Regions from separate parts of the Paeniglutamicibacter psychrophenolicus genome, predicted to be linked through region 4. Evidence: predicted binding sites of a transcription regulator. Region 4 holds the regulator's gene; each other region holds the start of a gene.

The links. The regulator LexA, encoded in region 4, represses DNA repair genes until DNA is damaged. The targets are predictions, from matches to a motif close to TCGAACANNTGTTCGA.
Region 1: the regulator LexA is predicted to act here: its motif matches at 2,217-2,232, upstream of JOF46_RS14100 (DNA polymerase III subunit alpha).
Region 2: the regulator LexA is predicted to act here: its motif matches at 2,432-2,447, upstream of xsc (sulfoacetaldehyde acetyltransferase).
Region 3: the regulator LexA is predicted to act here: its motif matches at 2,397-2,412, upstream of JOF46_RS06950 (DUF222 domain-containing protein).

Annotation. Positions count from the first base shown of each region.
Region 1 covers NZ_JAGIOE010000001.1:3,115,597-3,119,805, forward strand. Annotated here, with positions in the region: gene JOF46_RS14100 (DNA polymerase III subunit alpha) at 1-2,024, opposite strand, end outside; gene JOF46_RS14105 (dihydrolipoyl dehydrogenase family protein) at 2,345-3,709, opposite strand; gene JOF46_RS14110 (hypothetical protein) at 3,854-4,165, opposite strand.
Region 2 covers NZ_JAGIOE010000001.1:184,258-188,466, forward strand. Annotated here, with positions in the region: gene JOF46_RS00805 (NAD(P)/FAD-dependent oxidoreductase) at 1-414, opposite strand, end outside; gene xsc (sulfoacetaldehyde acetyltransferase) at 581-2,386, opposite strand; gene JOF46_RS00815 (IclR family transcriptional regulator) at 2,578-3,417, shown strand; gene JOF46_RS00820 (AAA family ATPase) at 3,423-4,209, shown strand, end outside.
Region 3 covers NZ_JAGIOE010000001.1:1,563,786-1,567,994, reverse strand. Annotated here, with positions in the region: gene JOF46_RS06960 (diaminopimelate dehydrogenase) at 1-139, shown strand, start outside; gene JOF46_RS06955 (antibiotic biosynthesis monooxygenase) at 217-795, opposite strand; gene JOF46_RS06950 (DUF222 domain-containing protein) at 932-2,344, opposite strand; gene JOF46_RS06945 (RsbRD N-terminal domain-containing protein) at 2,827-4,011, opposite strand; gene JOF46_RS06940 (MFS transporter) at 4,174-4,209, shown strand, end outside.
Region 4 covers NZ_JAGIOE010000001.1:3,801,440-3,805,648, forward strand. Annotated here, with positions in the region: gene JOF46_RS17240 (histidinol-phosphate transaminase) at 19-1,140, opposite strand; gene JOF46_RS17245 (LysM peptidoglycan-binding domain-containing protein) at 1,257-1,661, opposite strand; gene lexA (transcriptional repressor LexA) at 1,946-2,665, shown strand; gene JOF46_RS17255 (ATP-dependent DNA helicase) at 2,759-4,209, opposite strand, start outside.

The sequences.
Region 1 (4,209 bases), 690 kb from region 4:
CCGATGAGTTCGCGTTGTCCGGGTGATTCGATCTGGAAGCAGCCCAGGGTGTGGGTGGAGCGGATGAGTTCGAAGGTGGGTTCGTCGTCGAGCGGGACCAGGGCGAGGTCGATGGCTCCGTTGGGGGCGATGTAGCCGGGGATTTGCCCGGGCGCTTCTCCCCGGTGTCCGCCTGCCTTGGCGACGGCCTGGGCGTCGGGGTTCAGGCGTTGGATTTCCTCCAGTGCGTAGGTGATGGCCGATTGCATGCGCACCCCCAGGACATCGAGCTTGAGCATGCCCATGGGGTCCATGTCGTGTTTGTCGAATTGGCTCATGGGCAGGGAGATGCCGCTGGGTTCGACGGGGGTGCGGTCGCGCAGGTGTGCGTCGGAGAGGATGACTCCGCAGGGGTGCATGGAGATGTGGCGGGGCAGGCGGTCGAGGCGTTCGGTGAGGTCCACGAGCAGGTCGAGTTGTTTTTCGGTGCCGAGGCGGTCGGCGAAGGGTGCGAGTTCGGGTTTTTCCGCCAGGGCTTCGCGGAAGGATGAGGCGGAGAAGCGCCAGAGTTGCTTGGCGATCACATCGATGTCTTCTTCCTCCATGCCCAGGGCGGCTCCGGCGTCGCGCACCGCTCCGCGGGCGCGGTAGCTGTTTTGCATGCTCATGAGGCTGACGCGGTCACTGCCGAAGCGTTCGAAGATCTTGCGGTAGATCTCGTGGCGCCTGGCGGATTCGACGTCGATGTCGATGTCGGGCAGGGTGGCGCGGTCGCGGGAGAGGAAGCGTTCGAAGAGCAGGTCGTGGGCCAGGGGGTTTACCTGGCTGATGCCGATGAGGTAGTTGACCAGTGAGGAGGCTCCGGACCCCCGTGCTGCGGAGCGTATCCCCAGGTGGGTGATCATGGAGCTGACTTCGGCGACGGTGAGGAAGTAGGGGGCGAAGCCGAGGTCGGCGATGGTGGATAGTTCGGCCTCCAGGCGGTGTCGCATGAGCGGGTCGTTGGCCTGGGCGGGGATGAGGCGGGTGATGCCTGCCTCGGCGCGGGAGGCGAGTTCGTTTTCGGGGTTTCCGGTGATGCCGATGATGTGGGCCTCGGGGACGACGGGGATCGACCATCCGGTGTCGGGGATCGGGTCCAGGCGTGCCCAGTCGGCGAGCGCTGCGGTGTTGCGCAGCAGTGTGGCGGCCAGGGAGGTGTTGGAGGCGGAGCGGGCGATTTCGGCGGCGAGGTGGCGCATGTGTTCGGCGGGTTTGAGCCAGCCCTGTCCGTTGGGTTGGATGTCGTTGAGGGTTTCCAGGGAGGACAGGGCGCGTGCGGAGTCCAGGACGTCGGCGGTGGCGGCTCCGTCGGGGTCGGCGTAGCGTACGGCGTTGGTCAGCACGGGGGCGATGCCCGTGTCGGTGGCGCAGCGCAGCATGCGGATGGCGTGTGCGGTGCTGAGTTTCTCCCCCGGGCTGTTCAGGTGCGTGGTGATCTCCACCCGCAGGGCGCTGGCCCCCAGCAGGGAGCGCCAGGTGCGCAACTGGGTGCGGGCCTGGGTGTAGTGGCGGTGTCCGGTGGCCAGGCCGATGTCGGAGCCCGGTCCGAGCAGGATGGTGAGCAGGGCTTCCCCGTCGGGGCCCAGCGCGTGGGTGGCCAGTTCCTCGCGGGTGATCCCCACGGAGGGCTTGGCGAGCCCTGTGGGTGTGGTGGGTTGGTGTGCGGTGGTGACCAGGTGGCAGAGTGCGGCGTATCCGGCGCCGTTGCAGTGCCCCTTGGCCAGGGCGATGATGCGTCCGGCGGTGCGCAGGGGCGGTGGCTTGCCGTGGGGCGCGGGGTGGGGTGGGGGTTCGAGGATGGCCAGGTCGACTCCGAGGATGGGGTCGATGCCGTGTCCGATGCAGGCCTTGAGGTGCTTGACGCTTCCGTAGAGTCCGTCGCGGTCGGTGATTGCCAGTGCGTCCGCGCCGTCGGCGAGCGCGGCGGCGACCAGGTCCTTGGGCCAGGAGACCCCGTAGTGTGCGCTGAAGGCGGAGGCGACGTGCAGGTGGGTGAAGCTCATGTCGCCGCCCCGTGCCGTGCCGGGAGGTTTGTGCGGCCATCGCTTGGTGTTGCCATGATGGTGCCTGCCCCTCCGCTGTCCCGTGGCGCGCCCCGGTCCCCCGGCGGGTTGCGCCTGCGGGCACGTGCCTTGGTGGTCCTCGGTGCCTGGGTTCGTGTGGCTGGGCGAGGAGGGGGGACGAATTCATTCTATTAGAACACGTGTTCTAATCAAGCCCCCGGGCCGGCCCCCGCGGAGGATTCCCGGGCATCGGGGCCGGCTTCCCGCCGCTGACCTGCGGCGGGAAGCCGGGCAGTGAGAAGGCCCACTGCCGGCGCGGCCTAGATTCCCTCGTCGCTTCGCAGCCGGTCCAGGGCCACGAGGTAGGCCTCGGTGTAGCTGGGGAATTGCGGGGCCATGTCGCGCAGCACCTCCAGCGGGATTTCCGCCCTGATGGCCAGGGAGGCCAGGTGGATCCATTCGCTGGCTTGCGGGGCGATGGCCCAGGCTCCGATGACGACCCTCCGGTGCCGATCCACCACCAGGCCCAGGTCCCCTCGCGGGTCCTGTTCGTAGGTCCAGGGCCGGGCAATGGCCTCGGGCAGGTTGACCTGGATGGACGCCGCGTCGATTCCGCGCCCCTCGGCCGCATCCCGGGTCAGGCCCACTGCGGCGATCTCCGGGCTGGCGAACACCACGCGCGGGATCCCGTCGTAGCTTGCGCTTCGTTCCCTGCCCAGGATGCAGTCGGCCACGATGCGGCCCTGGTACTTGGCCACATGGGTGAAGGGCATGATCCCGGTGACGTCCCCGATGGCCCAGAGCCCCTCGGCTGCCCAGCAGTGGTCGTCAACCCGCACGCCGCCCTTCCCGTCAAGGGTCGCCCCGGCGCGTGCCACATCCAGGCCCTCGGCGCGCGGGGCCCTTCCGGTGGCGAAGACGACCGCATCGACCGCGACCTCTCCGCCCGCCCGCAGCTTCAGGATGCTGGTTCCGTCCTCCCCGCGCCGCCCGCTGGCCACGGTGCTGCTGGCCAGCACCGTGACCCCGAGCCGGCGCAGGTGCTCCTCGGCGAGCGCGGAGACCTCGGGCTCCTCGCGCCGCAGCAGCCTGGCGCCGCGGTTCAGCACGGTGACTTGGACCCCGAATCCGGCCAGGAAGAAGGCGGCCTCCAGCGCCACAGCGGATCCGCCCACGATGGCCACGGATTTCGGCAGCGTCGCCAGGGTGTAGAGCTCGCGGCTGGTCCAGGCGGTGATCTCCCCGATGCCCGGGAAGTCCGGGAGCACGGGGACGGTTCCCGTGGCGATGATGATGTGGTGTGCCAGGTATTGGTTCCCGTTGGCGCTTAGGTGTCCCGGTCCGGTGATTGTCGCCTCGCCGCGCACCACGGTTGCCCCGCGTTTGGCGTACCCCTGCTCCTGGGCGCTGTCGTCGAGGTGCCGGGCCATGTAGTCGCGGTATTCCCGGGCCTTTTCCCAGTCCAGGGCGCTTTCGGCGGCTCCGGCCGCCCCGGCGGCCTCGACGTTCACCTCGGGTCCGCGCAGGACGGTCTTGGAGGGGATGCAGGCCCAGTAGGCGCATTCCCCGCCGATGAGCTCGGCCTCGAAGACGACGACCTTCTTGCCCGCGGTGAGCAGCCGGTCGGCTGCGACCTCGCCGCCGGGTCCCATGCCGATGATCGCGGCATCGAATATTTCTTCCATCAGAGCACTCCCGTGTTCGCGTTCCTCGCGGCCGTCATCCAGGCACCTGCCCCCAGCCTTGCACCTGGTGCGGCCAACGACCAGAGCTTGCCCTTCGCCCGCTGGTGGCGCCGGAGGGGTTTCGGGGCCAGCCGTACGGGCGCGCTAGGCGCTTTCCCGGTAGGCCTCGGGCATGCGGATGATGCGCCAGCGGCCCGTGTCGGCCTGGCGGGAAACCTCGAAGGTGCGCAATGGGCCCACGCCGGCGAGCTTGACCTGCAATTGCCAGACCTCGTAATCCACGAGCCCCGGGCCGCGGCCGCGTTCGGCACGCAGCTCCTCGGTCCACCAGTTCCTTCGCTCGAACCAGCGCACCGGCTCGGCCGCGAGCCTGTACTCGCGACCCTGCCAGCGCATGCGGATCGGCACCCCCGCCGGTGTGCAGTCAACCTCGATCGACTGGGTAAAGATTCCCATTCGCTCGCCACCCTTCCCGTTGCACAAGCGGGCCCGACGCCCTC
Region 2 (4,209 bases), 3.6 Mb from region 4:
GCCGATCCTGGTGACGGCGTTGGCCTCGGAGATCTCGTCGAAGGCATCCAGGCCGGTGGCGCCGATCTCGCTGAACACGGCCATGGCCTCGCGCCACTTGCCCGGGGTGCAGTGCCGGGCGAAGCCGAGCAGGAAGCGGATCAGCGAGGGCTTGGCCGAGAGCGGGATGTACAGCGGGGAGGCCGGATCGAACATGGTCTTCAGCCCATAGGTGAGCACCGAGGGTTCGCTCAGCGGCAGCGTGAGGGCGGGGGTCAGCCAGCCGGCGTTGCCCCACGATGACCCGGCGGCGACGCCGTCGCGGTCCACCACGGTGACGTTGACACCGCGTTCCTGGAGGTACCAGGCGGTGGCGAGTCCCACCATGCCCGCACCGATGACGACCACGTTTTCCGGCGTCTGCGTATTGCTCATTGTTCGCTCCAATCCTTGTGCTGTCTCCCGCGGTGCACCTCGTTGTGCGGCGGCGGAAGTGAATCTCTGGGGGATGCAAGCGGGGGAAGGCGAGGCAAGCGGGCACCGCGGTGCCCCCTGCCTTGCCCTCCCCCCACTCATTGCTGCCCGGGGTTGCCTTCCGGGTTTAGACGTAGTCCTTGTACTTCTCCAGGTGGCGGACCGGGGTGGACAGCGCGTCACGGCGGAACGGGTCGCCCAGCTCGCGGGTGCACATGACCTCGATGACGGTGGTCTTGCCGTCGACCATCTGGGCGTTCAGGGCTTCCTTGAGGGCGGCACCGACGTTCTCCAGCTTGTCCACCACGATGCCCTCGGCACCCATGGAACGGGCCATCTCGGCGAAGGACTCGCCGTTGTCCAGCTCCCCGGCGATGAAGCGGCGGTTGTAGAACTCGACCTGGTTCTTCTTCTCGGCGCCCCACTGGCGGTTGCGGAAGACGACCGCGGTGACCGGCAGGTCGTGGCGGACCGCGGTGAGGACCTCGCCCATGCTCATGGCCCAGGCGCCGTCGCCGGCGTAGGCGATGGCAGGGCGGTGCGGGGCCGCGGCCTTGGCGCCGATGATGGTCGGCAGCGCGTAGCCGCAGTTGCCGAAGGACATCGGGGCGAAGAAGCTGCGCGGCTTTTCGAAGCGCAGGTAGCTGTGGGCCACGGAGTTGATGTTGCCGATGTCTGTGGAGATCATCACGTCTTCCGGCATGGCGTTTTCCAGTTCGCGCAGCACCTGGCGCGGGTGCAGCCAGTTGCCTTCCTCGCCCTTGGCCTCCTCGATGACGTCCAGGGAGTACTCGTCCTTCTCGTGGGTCCAGGCGGAAAGCTCCTGCTCCCAGGCGTCCTTTTCGGCCTTGATGTTCGCGGCGCGCTCGGCCTTGGTGGCGTCCGAGGCGAGCTCGGTGCCCTCGAGGCGCTTGACCAGTTCGATGGCCACGGCCTTGGCGTCGCCGGTGATGCCCACGGATATCTTCTTGACCAGTCCGAGCTTGGTGTGGTCCGCGTCGATCTGGATGATCTTGGCCTCGGTGGGCCAGTAGGCCTGACCGTACTGCGGCAGGGTGCCGAACGGGCCAAGCCTGGTGCCCAGGGCGATGACGACGTCCGCCTCGGAGATCAGCTTCATGCCGGCCTTGGATCCCTGGTAGCCCAGCGGGCCGGCCCAGAGCGGGTGGCTGGCGGGGAAGGAGTCGTTGTGCTGGTAGCTGTTGACCACCGGTGCGCCCAGGCGCTCGGCCAGGGCCTTGGCTTCCTCCACGCCGTCGGCCATGACCACGCCGCCGCCGGAGACGATGACCGGGTTCTTGGCGGTCTTGAGCAGCTCGATGGCCTCGTCGAGGGACTTGGTGCCGCCGGCACCGCGGTCCACGCGGCGGGGGGCGGGGATCTCGGTGATGGATTCGCCGTAGAAGTAGTCGCGCGGGATGTTCAGCTGGGTCGGGCCGTTTTCGCTCATGGCGCGGTCGAAGCAGCGGGCGGTGAATTCGGCCATGCGGTTCGGGTGGGTGACATGGCCCTGGTACTTGGTGAATTCCTGGAACATCGGCAGCTGGTTGGCTTCCTGGAAGCCGCCCAGGCCGATGGTGTTGGTTCCGGCTTCCGGGGTGATGATCACAACCGGGCTGTGGGCCCAGTAGGCGGCGGCGATGCCGGTGACGCAGTTGGAGATGCCCGGGCCGTTCTGGCCGATGACCACGCCGTGGCGGCCGGAGGCACGTGCATAGCCGTCGGCCATGTGGGCGGCGCCCTGTTCGTGGACGACCGGAACCAGGCGGATGCCGGCGGGGGCGAAGATATCCATGGCGTCCATGAAGGCAGAGCCCATGATGCCGAAGATATCGGTGACGTCGTTGGACACCAGCGTCTCAACGAAGGCTTCCGACGACGTCATCTTCTGCGCGCCCTTGACGACCTCGCGGGATGTGGCCTTTTCAGTCATTACAAGTCTCCTTCGTGGATCAAGACGTCGCAATCACGCAAAGTCTCAAAAAATGATTCGAACTGCTCCCATAAACGGGATTGCTCACAAAGCTATGCGACCCAGCTCACATCCGTCAAGACCCTATTCCATTTATTCTTCGTACTGATACGATTTAATGAAACTTCGCACAACGGATGATTGGATCGATCATGGAAAATCTCACGGAACCGGATCTCGGGCCCGCGGGTGCCGTCCAGGGCGAAACACCGGCCCTGCGCCTCTTCGCACTGCTGGAGCTGATCACCACCCGCGACCAGCTCTTCACCCTGCAATCCCTGGTGGACCAGACGGGGCTTCCCAAGCCGACCCTGCACCGCATGCTGCAACAACTCGAGGGCGCCAACCTGCTGACCCGCCAGTCCGACGGCCGGCACTACGGCACCGGTTCGCGCATGCGCCGCATGGCCGAGGACGTGCTGCTCAACGACACCCGGCACGGCACCCGGCACGCCATCCTGCGCGGACTGGTCGACGAAATCGGCGAAAGCTGCAACATCACGGCCCTGTCCGGCAACGAGGTCATCTACCTGGACCGCGTGGAAACCAACGAGCCGCTGCGCGTGTACCTGGGCCCCGGTTCCCGGGTGCCGGTGCATTGCTCGGCCAGTGGCAAGTTGATCCTCGCCCAATTCGGCCCCACCCAGCGCGAACGCGTGCTGACCAGCGGACCGCTGCAGCGCTTCACCGCGCACACGCTTACCGACAAGACGGAAATCGAGGCCGAGCTGACCCAGATCCGGCGCAACGGCTACGCCGAGGACCGCCAGGAATACCTGGACGGGCTGGTCTGCCTAGCCGTGCTGGTCCCCAACCCGGCAGGCCGTTCCAACCTTTGCGTCGCGGTGCAGGCCCCGATGATGCGCAAGAGCTCGGCGGACCTGCTCACCTTGCTGCCGGCCCTGCGCCGGGCCGCCGAGAGCATCTCGCGTCTCGAGGACCACGCGGATCTGGGCTCTCCGGAGTCCGAGCCGATCGCGGCAGGGTGGTGAACCGGATGAACCACCAAACACCCGGGCTCGCAGCCCAGGAGCTGGTTTCGGTCCGCGAGATATTCGACATTGACAGCGAAGCGCGCGCGCCGCGGTTCGTCGAGGCCACCGAGCACGTCCCGGCCATCGACCCGGCCTACCGCTTCAACCCCGATGTCACCCTGGCGATCCTGGCCGGGTTCACCCACAACAGCCGGGTGATGGTCCAGGGGTTGCACGGCACCGGGAAGTCCACCCACATCGAGCAGGTCGCCGCCCGGCTGAACTGGCCGCTGATGCGGGTGAACCTGGATGGCCACATCAGCCGCCTGGATTTGGTCGGCAAGGACACCGTCGTGATCCAGGACGGTGCACCGGCCACCCGGTTCCAGGAGGGAGTGGTCCCGTGGGCCATGATCCAGCCGATGGCGCTGGTCTTCGACGAATACGATGCCGGCCGCCCCGACGTGATGTTCGTGATCCAGCGGCTGCTGGAGCGCGACGGCGGCTTCACGCTGCCGGACCAAAACCGGGTCATCCGCCCGCACCCGCACTTCCGGCTCTTCGCCACCGCCAACACCGTCGGGCTGGGCAACCTCAACGGGCTCTACCACGGGGTGCAACGGCTGAACCACGCCCAGCTGGACCGCTGGAACATCGTCGCGGCACTGGACTACCTGCCCGTGGCCGACGAGGTCGGCATCGTGGCCGCCCGCGTCCCGGACCTGGCACAGAAGCCCTCCGGAATGGAACTGATCCGCTCCATGGTGCAGGTTGCCAACCTCACCCGGGACGGCTTTGCCGCCGGGGACA
Region 3 (4,209 bases), 2.2 Mb from region 4:
CAGCGTGCTGGTGGCCTACGCCCGTGCGGTGCACAAGATGAACCAGGCCGGCCAGATCGGTGCCAAGACCGTCTTCGATGTGGCCCCGGGCCTGCTGTCGCCGAAGTCCCCGGAGCAACTGCGCGCAGAGCTGCTGTAGTTCGCAGCAAGACTTTGTTCTTCGGGTGGGCGCAGACCGCGGGGTCTGCGCCCACCCGTTTTTCACGGCCTACCAGATCACTTCTTGCGTTTGTCCCGCCGCGGTTTGTGCAACCATGGTCGCAGCAACTGCGTGGTTACCGGCAGGAAGATGTAGGTCATCAGCGGGGTGAGAATACATATATTCAGCAGCACCGCCAGTACCAGCGGCCAATCCCCCAAGAAGGGCATCAGCAGGAAGTTGGACAGCAGGCTCAGCGGGAAGAACGGCAGGAAGATGCTGACCGCTTGCTTCCAGCGCGGCGGCACCACGGTCTCTGCAATGGTGAGGTTCGTGTCCCCGGGCTGTTCGAACCAGCCCTCGATTCCGGTGCGGTGTTCGACCTTGGTGATCTCCACTAGTTCGGCCGCGCTGTCGATCCACCAGCGACGTTCCTCGGATTCGTCCCACGCCGCCAAGGCCTTGGCGGAGGAGAACCGGTAGAGGACATGCCATTCGTTGGAGTCGGGAGCGGTGCGGATCCATCCGGATCCAAGGTAGCCGTCCCACTCCCGGGCCAGCACCTGGCCGGCCTGGACCCAGGCATTGAAACGACGGTGATGTTCTGGAAGTACCGTCCGGGTTATCGATACGGTGATTGGGGTTGCTTGTGGCATTCCCATAATCTAGTGCCCTCCCGGTTCCCACCACGAATCCGAGGAAAATTTCAGCGATTCGAAGGCTCGAGCCCATGGATATGCCGGGAGCACATGCGTGTTCCCGGTGATGGCTTCCGCGCTTGGAAGTGGGCGTCTATAGCCGCTTGGGTGGCCACTGGGGGCCCGATCCATTTATCTGGGCCGGTGCCATCGAGATGTAGGTGTGGCTGCTGGGCGTGGTGATCTCGAAGGCATGCCGGCCGGCGCCGGAAATGGGGGATTCCTTCCAGCCTGGCGCTTCCTTGGTCATGTTGCAGCGTTTGCAGCGTCCCGATGAATTTTCTTCGGTGGTTTTCCCGTCACGGCTCACCTGAACCACATGGTCAAGTTCCTGGATCCTGCCGTTGCAAAAGGGGGTCCGGCAATATTGGTCACGGACCTTGATGAATTTCTTGAGCTGCCCGGTGAAGAGCCGCCCGGTGGATTCCATGGCCACCAATTTCCCGGTCTCCGGGGCCACATATAGGTTCCGAAGCCAGGTGTCCAATGGATTTTCCGGGCTCCCTGCCAACAGTTCGAGGCCCTTGGCTGCACTGAGGAAACCATGGCCGGGAACCAGCACCGGGTGCTGGGCATCTTCGGTCAGGTTCTCGGCATTCATCACCAGCAGGAGTTCGACAGGAACACTGTCTCCCGCCTTGGTGCCCGTTATCTTCTCGAATGCGGTGTCAGCGGCCACTTGGGCCCGGGACCGGTCGTCTTCCGCACTCCTGGGCTTGTCCACTGCGTTGCGTATAGCCTGCAACATCGGCAGGCCCTGCTCCAGGGGCAATCTGCCGCCGAATTTCACGGTGTAGTCATCAATTTGGTAGCCATCGAAGTAGCGGCGCTTGATAGCAAGATCCTCCAGATCCGCAGCAGCCTTGGGTTCCAGGGCCAGCGCCCAGCAATGGATCCGGTCCCTCAACATGGCGGTTCCAGCCTCGAAGCAGGATTGCTGCCCGTTCCACAGCAGCGCATCAATCAGCTGCCGGTTTTCGACCCGCAGGTCACGCACGCCAGAAACCACCACCAGGGCTTGCTCGAACGTGATCAGTCCGGAACGCATGCCCCGGAGGGTGCTGGGCAGATCTTCGGCCAGGAGCCGCGAGTTGTTCATGAAGCTGGCCCCGCTGTCCGGGGAAACATGCAAAGCCAGAGCCACTTCACCGCGGGTTCCCCACGCGGGGTTGTTCTTCCGCGTCCCTGCTTCCACACGCTCGGCGATCACAGTATCCTCGAAGGCCACCGCTTGCGCTACTTGCTTCGCCCATGTGGCCGTTTTCAGGGCCTCCAAAGCCCCCAAGGATTCAATCGCCGGGTGAGTTCCCTCGTGCAGTGGGGCAGCGTTCACGGCCGAGGCCACGCAGCGGATCCCGTCAATGCCGGTGCGTGACACGTGCTCGGCCACCATCGCATCCAAGTCAACTCCCGCAAGCACCAGCGCATCATAAGTGGGGGCTTGACCGGCGGTCGACATCGCGGTCCCATGAAGCGGGTTGCTGCTGCTCGATGACGCCGTTGCCATACCACAATTATAGAACTAAACGACGTCAATTAGAAGACATGTTGGCAAGCAATAGAAAAAATATTCTAACTGAATGAAAGGGCTCCGATCGTCGGCAAATGCACCCTAGGTCCATGAACGGCCTGCCAGCTAAGACTCCAGAAGCTGGACCAAAACCTTCGACGGGACCGCGGTGATGGCCTCGATGTCGCCGGGTCATGCTCAATTGTCCCGGAGGCATCCGACAGATAGGTGGAACCCCGTTGCGCCCTGCCATCTCGGGGACTTGCCAGGTTCCCGCGAGGCAAACGCTTCAACGACTTCGGAAACCGGCCGTCCATGGACCGCCACTGGCACCCAAGCCACCTCGTCGAGGGAAGGGCCTTCGCGACAGCCCCGCTCGCAGGTTGCACCAACACGCCCGGCAGGATCACGCACCAACGCCATGGCCGCGCGAGATCGCGCTGCACCGTCACTGCGACCCCGCCCGAGCCTGCTGGCTCCTACGACCAACCCACCACCAGTCGTGCCGCCTGGACGGGAATGGTGGGGTCCACTCCGGTTAGTTGGGCGAAGCGTTTGAGTCGGTTCATCAAGGTGTTGCGGTGGCAGTACAGCTGTTCGGCGGCATGCGCAATGCTCCCGGTTTGCAGGTAGGCCTGCACCGCTTCGCCCAGTCGACGACGCTCGGTCGCGCCGCAGTGGTCCAGCGCGCGCTCCACCTCGCCCAGCCCCGGAGCTCCCGCCCGTTCCAGCTCTCGCCGGGCCATGCGCGCCCATCCCCGGGCCCAAGTCATTGCGCCATCTTCCGTCGGCTCCAGCAGCCTTGCCAACGCGGCGGCCACGGCGGCGGCGTGCGGAACCTGCTCCAACAGGCAGCCCTCCCCTATCAAGCCGCAGGAGAGTCGCCCAAGGCTCTCGTTGAGCCGCTGGGCCTCCGAGCCGGCACGCTCCTCGAGTGGATAAAAAACCACAAGTGCATCCGCCATGGAATAGGTGAACACCTGGTTGCTCGCCTGCGCATTGGCCAACGCAAGTCGCAGTGCAGGAATATGGTCCCACGGCGCGACCGCGACCACATATTCGGTGCCGGGGTCCTGGCCGAGTTCCTCTGCTATCCGGTCCAACGCGGAAGGCGCCAATTTTTTCTCGCTAAAGAGCGTGGCCAGGTAGCCCTGCCTCTTGCTTGCGGCCTCCGCCTGGATCCTGGCCAGCTCGGCGACATAGGCCCTCTGGGTTTCCCCCGCGTAGCCGTCTACGACTTCCCAGACACGGGCGGTGTGCTCGACGAGCAATTGCGAGTCTGCGGGCGCGGCAATGGCGGTAATGGCTTCCCAGATCACCGAGAAGTCCAAGCGGATTGCGGTCATCAGCGCCTCGATGGGAACTCCTGCCCGCGCCCTGGAGACGCCCACATCCAGCGCGATGGCATCGCGTTCGCGCAGGTAGCCCGGTTCGTCGTCGTCCGCCTTCATGGCCAGGATCAGCGCCTCGAACGATGCGCTGCCGGTGCGCCTGATCTCACTGATCGGCAACGGTGATTGGGCATAGATCGAAATGGCGCCCAGGCGAGCTATGAATTCGTCGGTCAGCTTTACGACGTCCAACCCATCCAGCAGGGCGCTCCAGCGCCCTGAATCGCCAGGTTGGCCGTTTTGCTTGCTTTCGGAGCCTTGGTTCAGTGCCATTCGATCATATTATGTGCTTTTGCACCGTTTGTGGCGTGGAACTCGTTGTGAATCGTGCGGCGCATCACGGTGGATCCTTGGCAAGATATTCATCATCCCCACAATCCGGATGGCTTGCAGCAACGCACCGGGCCTCCCCTTGAGATCAGGCAGAAAAATCCCATGACCCACACTGGAACACTCGAAGCGGGTGCAACA
Region 4 (4,209 bases):
TTGCCACCTACCCCAAGTTTAGCTTGAGAGCGTGTGAGGACCCTGATCGAGCAGTTCCTCGAGGCGGACAAGGAAGGCGGTGGTTTCGTCCTCGGTGCCCGCGGTGACCCGCAGGTGGCCGGGAATCCCCACGTCGCGGATGATCACCCCGGCCTCGAGCAGCCCGTTCCAGATGGCCTTGGTGTCCTTGACTCCCCCGAAGAACACGAAGTTGGAATCGCTGGAGGCGGGGTGCAGCCCCATCCGGGTGAGCTCGTTGACGATGCGGTCTCGCTGGACCTTGATGGCCTCCACGTTGGCCAGCAGGATGTCCGCGTGCTTGAGTGCGGCATTCGCCGTTGCCTGCGTGACAGCCGAGAGGTGGTACGGCAGCCGCACCAGGCGGATCGCGTCGGCGACCTCCGGAGCTGCGGCCAGGTAGCCGAGACGGGCGCCGGCCAGGGCGAACGCCTTGGACATGGTCCGCGAAACGATGAGGCGTTCGCGGCCCGGCAGCAGGGAAAGCGCCGAAAGCGTCCCGGTGTGGGCGAATTCCGCGTACGCCTCGTCGACGATCACGATGGCGTTGCTGGCCTTGCCCGCCTCGTAGACGGCCTCGACGACATCCAGGCCCAGCGCGGTGCCGGTCGGGTTGTTCGGCGAGCACAGGATGACAATGTTCGGCGCGGCCTCGCGGACCTGCGCCGCGGCGTCGATGGCCGAAAGCCCGTAGTCCGCCGAGCGGACGCCGGCCAGGTAGGTGGTGTCGGTCCCGGAGGCCAGCAGCGGGTACATCGAGTAGGTGGGAGGGAAACCCATCACCGTGCGCCCGGGCCCGCCGAAGGCCTGCAGGATCTGCTGGAGGACCTCGTTGGATCCGTTGGCCGCCCAGACGTTGTCGGCGTCCAGTCCGTGGCCCAGGTAGGCGGCGAGGCGTTCGCGCAATTCGGTGAACTCGCGGTCCGGGTAGCGGTTCAGTCCCACGGCTGCTGCGGAGACTTCTTCGACGATGGCCCGGTGCACTTCCGCGGGAAGCGGATGGGTGTTTTCGTTGACGTTCAACTGGATGGGTACGTCGATTTGGGGTGCGCCGTAAGGTTCAAGACCTTGAAGATTCTCTCGCAGGGGCAGATTTGCCAGGCGATTTAGCCGTTCATTCACGGCTCAAGTCTACGGCGGCGGCGCGGTGACCTTGGAATCTTCACCGGTGCCACGGGTAATAAACGGTTAGCAATGATCGGGCGCGGCATCGATCTGCGCGCCCAAGGGCATTGGCCCTAGCTTCCGGTGGGGACGAAGAGTTCGGCACCCGGGTGCAGCACGGAGCTGTTGAGGTTGTTCATGTCGCCGATCCGCCGAACGGCTTCGCGGGGCTCGAGCTGCGGGGCGAACTCCCGGGCAATCCCCCACAAGGTGTCGCCCTCGATGACGGTGACGGTGACGGCCTCCACGCCCAGCGGGGTGTCGTCCGAGGCGTTGGCCGGGGACTGGAACAGGCCCAGGAGCATGAGCACCGCCGCGCTGACCAGGAAGATGGGAAGTGCAATCAGCACGAATTTTCCGCGGCGCGTGAGTCGCAGGGGCGCCAGCGCGGGCTGCGAAGCCAGTGCGGATTGCGGCGCCGGGGTGTAGTCCTCGGATATTACAAGGTGGAGCGGGGCCGAGAAAGCAGTGTTTGCCATGTCTTTGCCTTTCCTCTGTATTCATTTGCCGGACAGGCCCGGTGGCCCATTCGAACAGATGACGGTTATTCGAACGCATCTTTCGAACGTGTGTTCGTAGTGCGCATCTTATTTCTAGCACCTTTGGACGACACGTGTCCAGATCAGTTCGAACAAATCTTTGAAAGTAGTGTCTTTGTCTACTAAGATGGGGGTTGTGGAGCGATGTATTGACTACATCAGTCCACACCGACAATTTGCGGCACGCGCGGGCAACCGGCGACGATCGGGATGAGGCACTGACAATGACTACCGAACAACGAACCCCTCGACGCGACGCGAAGAGCCTGACCATCCGTCAGAAGAAGGTTCTTGAGACCATCCAGCGGTCCGTGAGCACCAATGGCTACCCGCCATCGATGCGGGAAATCGGGGACGCCGTGGGACTGGCGAGCCTTTCAAGCGTGACCCACCAGCTCAGCCAGCTCGAGAAGCTCGGCTACATCCGCCGGGACCCGCGCCGTCCGCGGGCCATGGAGATCCTGCTTCCCCTGCAGCTCAAGAGCGAGAGCAAGCTCGAAGTGGTGGAGGGCCAGGCAGACCTGAAGGCTGCCAACGGGATGAGCGTCTCGGAGCTGACCACCTCCGCGGACACCGCCATGGTGCCCCTGGTGGGGCGCATTGCCGCCGGCGGTCCGATCCTGGCCGACCAGGCGGTCGAGGACGTCTTCGCCCTGCCGCGCCAACTGGTGGGACACGGCGAGCTCTTCATGCTGAAGGTCAGCGGGGACTCGATGATCGACGCCGCCATTTGCGACGGCGACTGGGTGGTGGTCCGCCGCCAGCAGACCGCCAACAACGGCGACATCGTCGCGGCCCTGCTCGAGGACGAAGCCACGGTGAAGACCTTCCGGCAGCGCGACGGGCACACCTGGCTGCTGCCGCAGAACTCCCGCTACGAACCCATCCTCGGTGACGCCGCAACCGTCATGGGCAAGGTCGTATCGGTCATGCGTTCGGTCTAGGCCCGCACCAACACACATCCCCCGCAAACACCTGAGGACCGGTCAAATGACCGGTCCTCAGGTGTTTCCCGTGATCCCACGGGCCAGGATTTTCTAGCCTTCGCTCAGGCGCTCGAGCGCGGAAATCACCGTCGCCTTGTCGGGCGTGGCCCACAGGGGTGGCAGCGAGGCACGCAGGAACGTGCCGTAGCGCTCGGTGGCCAGGCGCGAGTCCAGCACTGCCACCACGCCCTTGTCGTTGACCGAACGGATCAGTCGACCCGCGCCCTGGGCCAGGCGCACCGCGGCGTGGCTCGCGGCCACTGCCATGAAGCCGTTGCCGCCGTGCTTGGCCACGTCGCGGCTGCGGGCCGAGGACAGCGGGTCATCGGGCCGCGGGAACGGGATCTTGTCGATGATGACCAGCCGGCAGGCGTTGCCCGGCACGTCCACGCCCTGCCAGAGCGTCATCGTGCCAAAGAGGCAGGTGTCGGGTTCGGCGGAGAACTGGTCCACCAGGGCCTTCATGCTGGATTCGCCCTGGCACAGGATCGGGATGTCCAGGCGTGCCCGCAGGATCTCCGCGGCTTCCTCCGCGGCGCGGCGCGAGGTGAACAGCGCCAGCGCCCCGCCACCGGAGGCCTTGATCAGGTCCTCGATCTCGGACAGGGTTTCCTGGGACATCTGGCGCCCGGGCTTGGGCAGGTGCTTGGCAACGTACAAGATGCCTTGCCTGGGATAGTCGAAGGGGCTTCCCACGTCCACACCGTTCCAGGTCGGCGCCCCCTCGCCCACGAGCCCGAGGGTGCCCGCCACGGGTTCGAAGGCGGCACCGATGGCCAGGGTTGCGCTGGTGAGGATCACCGTGCGGCCGTCAAAGAGCCCCTCGCGCAACTTGCCGGCGACCGAGAGCGGGGCGACATTCAGCGTCGGCTGGCTGGACTCGTCGGGTTGGACGTAGCCCTCCCCCGGGCTGAAGTGCCCGGGGCGCGAGGCCCAGATGACTTCCCGCTCCTCGGTCATTTCAAGCATCTTGCTGCACTGCTCCACCAGGTACATGACCTGCGAGCGGGCCATCTGGCGTCCGCCGTCGGCGGGGGCGTTGGCCTCGGGCTTTGAATCGGACAGCACCACGCGTGCTGCCTCGGCGATCTGGTTGATCGCCGCCTGCTGGTCCTCGTTCAACCCGCGGGCCATGAGCCCGGTGGGGACGCCCTCCAGGGCGCGCTGCAGCGCCTTGGCACCCTGGTTCAGCGAGTCAACGCTGACCGAGCAGTGCTTGCGCGCCGCCGAGGCGGCGGTCTGGACCATGGCCACCGACAGGGGCCGGGTCACCGAGGAGGTCACGCGGTCCTGCAGCTCGTGGGCCTCGTCGATGATGACGGTGTCGAAGTCCGGCAGCACGGCCAGTCCCTCGAAGGCCGAGACGGCCAGCATCGCATGGTTGGTGATCACGACGTCGGCGTTGGCCGCGCGGGCACGGGCCAGTTCGCTGAAGCATTCGGAGGCCATGGGGCATTTTTGGGATCCCAGGCAGTCCATCGCGCTGACCGAAACCTGGCGCC